DNA from 2 places in the Pseudomonas sp. GCEP-101 genome. Region 1 is predicted to be linked to the other one. Evidence: predicted binding sites of a transcription regulator. Region 1 holds the regulator's gene; the other holds the start of a gene.

Region 1 (2,466 bases):
GAATGCGACCTGCGTGACGTGATCCTCCAGGGCCCGGGCGGTATCCGCATCGTTCCGGCGGCCTCGGGCACCCAGAGCATGGTCCACCTCACGCCGATGCAGCACGCCGGCCTGATCCAGGCCTTCAGCGACATCAGCGACAACATCGACGTGCTGGTGGTGGACACCGCCGCCGGCATCGGCGACTCGGTGGTGAGCTTCGTCCGCGCCGCGCAGGAAGTGCTGCTGGTCGTTTGCGATGAACCCACGTCCATCACCGATGCCTATGCTTTGATCAAGCTGCTCAACCGCGACTACGGCATGACCCGTTTCCGCGTGCTGGCGAACATGGCGCACAGCCCCCAGGAGGGCCGCAACCTGTTCGCCAAGCTGACCAAGGTCACCGACCGCTTCCTCGACGTGGCCCTGCAGTACGTGGGCGCCATTCCCTACGACGAGTCGGTGCGCAAGGCGGTGCAGAAGCAGCGTTCGGTGTATGAGGCGTTCCCGCGCAGCAAGGCGTCCCTGGCCTTCCGTGCGGTGGCGCAGAAGGTCGACAGCTGGCCGCTGCCGGCCAACCCTCGAGGGCACCTGGAGTTCTTCGTCGAGCGCCTGGTGCAACATCCCACGGGTTCGGCCGTATGACCGCGGCCTCCGGAGCGCGTATGTACAGCAAGGCGCAGGCGCACAACTCCCAGGAACTGCTGATCCAGAAGCATGCCCCGCTGGTGAAGCGTATCGCCTACCACCTGCTCGGCCGCCTGCCGGCCAGCGTGCAGGTGGAAGACCTGATGCAGGCCGGCATGATCGGCCTGCTGGAGGCGGCGAAGAAATACGACGCGGGCAAGGGCGCGAGCTTCGAGACCTACGCCGGCATCCGCATCCGCGGCGCCATGCTCGACGAGGTGCGCAAGGGCGACTGGGCCCCGCGTTCGGTGCACCGCAACACCCGCATGGTCAGCGACGCCATCCGCGCCGTCGAGGCGCGCACCGGACGCGACGCTAAAGATCAGGAGGTTGCTGCCGAACTCAATATGAGCCTCGAAGATTATTACGGCATCCTCAGCGACACCCAGGGCAGCCGTCTGTACAGCTTCGACGACATGTTGCAGGACGGCGAACAAAGTGGCGGCCTTGCCGAAGACGCATCGCACCACGACAACGAGCCGTCCCACGGGCTGGAGGACGAACGCTTCCAGGCGGCGCTGGCCGACGCCATCACCAAGCTGCCCGAGCGCGAGCGGCTGGTGCTGGCCCTGTACTACGACGAGGAACTCAACCTCAAGGAGATCGGCGAAGTACTGGGCGTCAGCGAATCCCGGGTCAGCCAGTTGCACAGCCAGTGCGCCGCGCGCTTGCGTTCGCGTCTGGCGGAGTGGCGCGCTCGCTGAGCATCGGGTAGTTTCGCGCCTGCTTGTTCCTAGCGAAAAGGCTGAAGGGATTTTCCTTAGGCAAGTTATAGGCTTACGAATTTTTTGGGTGACGTTCCCTTGACGCGCCCATGGCGAGAGCGCACGACGCTCGATGAATTGACGGCACGCCCGCCAGGGCGCGTTTGGTATCGATGGAGGCAGGTTTGGACAAGAACATGAAAATTCTCATCGTGGACGACTTTTCCACGATGAGGCGCATCATCAAGAACCTCCTGCGAGACCTGGGGTTCACCAACACCGCAGAGGCCGACGACGGCACCACTGCGCTGCCGATGCTGCACAGCGGCAACTTCGACTTCCTCGTTACCGACTGGAACATGCCCGGCATGACCGGGATCGACCTGCTCCGTGCGGTCCGCGCCGACGAGCGCCTCAAGCACCTGCCGGTGCTGATGGTCACCGCCGAAGCCAAGCGCGACCAGATCATCGAAGCGGCCCAGGCCGGGGTCAACGGCTATGTGGTCAAGCCTTTCACCGCTCAGGTGCTGAAAGAAAAGATCGAGAAGATTTTCGAGCGGGTCGGCAGCTGAGGCTGGCCAAGAGGGCGTCATGGATTTCAACGAATCCGCGGGTGACTTCGAGTCGACCCTGAAAAAACACGCGCGCGAATTGGTCGACTGCCTCGAGCAGGGCGACGTTCAGACCGCCGTGCAGCTGATCTCCGAGCTCAACCAGGCGCGTGATCGCGGGCTCTACCAGGAGGTAGGCAAGCTCACCCGCGAATTGCACAACGCCATCGTCAACTTCCAGATCGACCCCAACTCCCGGCACGCCGAGGAGATGTCGCAGATCGCCGATGCAACCGACCGCCTGTCCTACGTGGTGACGATGACCGAGAAAGCGGCCAATCGCACCATGGACCTGGTGGAGGAGTGCACCCCGGTGGTGATGCACATCGAGACCCAGGCCAAGGAGCTGCAGGAAGACTGGTCGCGCTTCATGCGCCGCGAGCTGGGCCCCGAGGCCTTCCGCGAGCTGGCCAAGCGCGTCGAGCAGTTCCTCTACATCAGCGCCCAGGACAGCCGCAAGCTCTCCGCGCACCTGAACGACATCC
Region 2 (2,466 bases), 3.1 Mb from region 1:
GTTGCTGGCGACGTTCAGGCGCTTGGTCAGGTCGCCTTCGCCCTGGGCGATGTCCTGCATGGCGCGGCCCATGTCGGTCAGCGGAGCCATCAGCACGCGGATCAGCATGCCCAGCAGGAACAGGATGGCAACGATGGCGATGACCGTGGCGATGATCGCGGTGTTGCGGAAGTCGCTGAGCATGGCGTAGGCGGAGTCCTTGTTGAGCACCAGCGCGACGTACCAGGTCACACCTGGCAGGCCCTTCACCGGCGTCATGGAGACCAGTTGGTCCTCGCCATTGACGCTGACTTCCTGCACGCCCGGCTGCACCTTGGGCGCACCTTGCGGGTAGACCTCGGCGAGGCTCTTGAAGATCAGGCTGCTGTCGGGGTGCAGCAGAATCTTGCCGGCGTCGCTGACCAGGAAGGCGTAGCCGTCGCCGTCGAATTTCAGCGAGTTGATGATCGCGGTGATGGTTTCCAGCTTCATGTCGCCGGCGGCCACGCCGACCAGTTGGCCGTTGCGCATCACCGGCATGGACATGGCGAGAATCTGCTCGTTGGTGCCGGCATCGAGGAAGGGCTCGGTGACGATCAGCCGGCCGGCGGCCACGGCGTCCTTGTACCAGCCGCGGGTGCGCGGGTCGTAGCCGTCGGGCATCGGCGCGTAGGGGCGCATGGTGAACACGCCGCTGGCGGCTTCGCCCAGGTACACCGATTCAAAGTTCTTCTGGAACACCTGCTGCTCCAGCACATGCTGGATGCGCTCGGGCGTCGGCTCGCCATCGGCCAGTTGTGCAGCTTCGGCTTCCACCAGCTGGATGCGGCCTTCCAGCCAGCTCTGGATATTGCTGGCGGTCAGGCTGCCCACCTCGGAGAGGTAGGATTCGGTGTCGGAATGGATTGCCTCGCGCTGGCGGAAATCGTTGAAGACGATGAAACAGGCGAAGGCAAAGGTGACCACCAGGGAGGCGGCCAGGAGAATCTTCCTGGAGAAGGACAGCGAATGAAGCATGGGTAAAGCATCCTGCTGCAAAACGGGTTTGAGCAGGCAGTATCGGCAGGGGAGGGCGAAGCTTTAGAAAAACTTTAGAAAATAAAATAGCTAGTTCCCGCGCCCGGCGCGGGAACTATTTATCCGGAAGTACTGAAGCAATCAGTTCTGGAATATATCTTATTTCGCTTTGGCAACTTCGGTCTTGATGTTGTCCATGATGTTGCCGAGATCGGTTCCGATCAGCGCGGCCGCACTGATAACGACTACCGAGATCAAACCTGCAATTACCGCATATTCAATCGCCGTTGCCCCTTCCTTGTCGGCCATGAATGCCTTGGCCTTGCAATACAGTTTCAGGGACAGGTTTTTTATTGTCAGATCCATCGCGAGAGCTCCCTCGAATACCACCGGGGCGGCGCCCCGACTTCATCGTCAGGCTAGGCGTCGTATGGCCGAATGCAATTGTTCAAATAGCACTAATACCAAAGTAATAGTCATGGCGAAGTAGAACCAACTGAGGATTGGAAATTTAATCCGCGTGGTTGACGCTCTAAACACAGCTACTAGATTCAGCTTTGGAACAAGTAAAAGCTGATTATGAGGAATGGTTATTATCCTAATTCCTAGCCTGGCCGAAACAACAATAAAGGTCTGAAGGACGCGCACTGGCGATGCCGCTGCCGGCACTTCTTACGACAAGGCCGTGGACCCTTGGTCCGCATTCCCGACATTGCCCAAGGATGTGGTCATGAATAGCAAGGTGCTGATGGTATTCGCCGGGCTGTTGCTGGTGTGCGCCGGTGTAGTGGGGTATCTGGGGTTGCAGGTGGGCAAGCCGGCCGCGCCGATTGCCGGTGTGGTGCAGGAGGCGGCGCCCGCCGCGATGGCCGAAGCCGATAAGCTGCAACGTACCGCCGTGGTGGTGGCGGCCCGCGATTTGCCGGCCCTGACGGTGATCGGCAAGGACGACGTCAGCGTGGAGATGCTGCGTACCGCGCCCGCCGGCAGCTTTCCCAAACCAGAGGTGGTCATCGGCCAGCGTGTCTGGGTCGCGGTCCCGGCGGGCAATATTCTCACGTCCGCCATTACCGAACCGGGCGGCCCCCTGGCCCGCACCATCCGCCCGGACGAGCGCGCCATGGCGATCGCTGTCGACGACGTCATCGGCGGTGGCGGCTTCGTACTGCCGGGTGACTATGTCGACGTCATGCTCTTCGTCCAGGACCAGCAGAGCACCGAGCGCAGCCTCAGCGCCCAGGTAGTGCTGCCCGGTGTACGGGTGCTGACCTACGGCGAGCAGATCGCCGTGTCCAGCGATGGCCAGGCGCGCACCGCCGGCGACCCCAAGGACAAGACGCCCAAGCCGCCGCGCACCGCCGTGTTGGCCGTGCCGGCCGAAGCCGCCTCGCGCCTGATGCTGGCCAGCCAGGCCGGCTCTTTGCGCCTGGCCGTGCGCAGCAAGGACGAGAACCTCTACGAGAAGGAGCA

The links. Region 1 encodes FliA, which starts transcription of late flagellar genes. Its sites were predicted from a motif close to CTAAAGTTTNNNNNNNNNNNGCCGNTAA; they were not measured.
Region 2: the regulator FliA is predicted to act here: its motif matches at 1,036-1,063, upstream of N0B71_RS14110 (methyl-accepting chemotaxis protein).

The regions. Positions count from the first base shown of each region.
Region 1 covers NZ_CP104011.1:6,199,252-6,201,717, reverse strand. The annotation lists gene fleN (flagellar synthesis regulator FleN) at 1-624, shown strand, start outside; gene fliA (RNA polymerase sigma factor FliA) at 621-1,370, shown strand; gene N0B71_RS28005 (chemotaxis response regulator CheY) at 1,568-1,942, shown strand; gene N0B71_RS28000 (protein phosphatase CheZ) at 1,962-2,466, shown strand, end outside.
Region 2 covers NZ_CP104011.1:3,079,592-3,082,057, forward strand. The annotation lists gene N0B71_RS14110 (methyl-accepting chemotaxis protein) at 1-996, opposite strand, end outside; gene N0B71_RS14115 (Flp family type IVb pilin) at 1,156-1,350, opposite strand; gene cpaB (Flp pilus assembly protein CpaB) at 1,727-2,466, shown strand, end outside.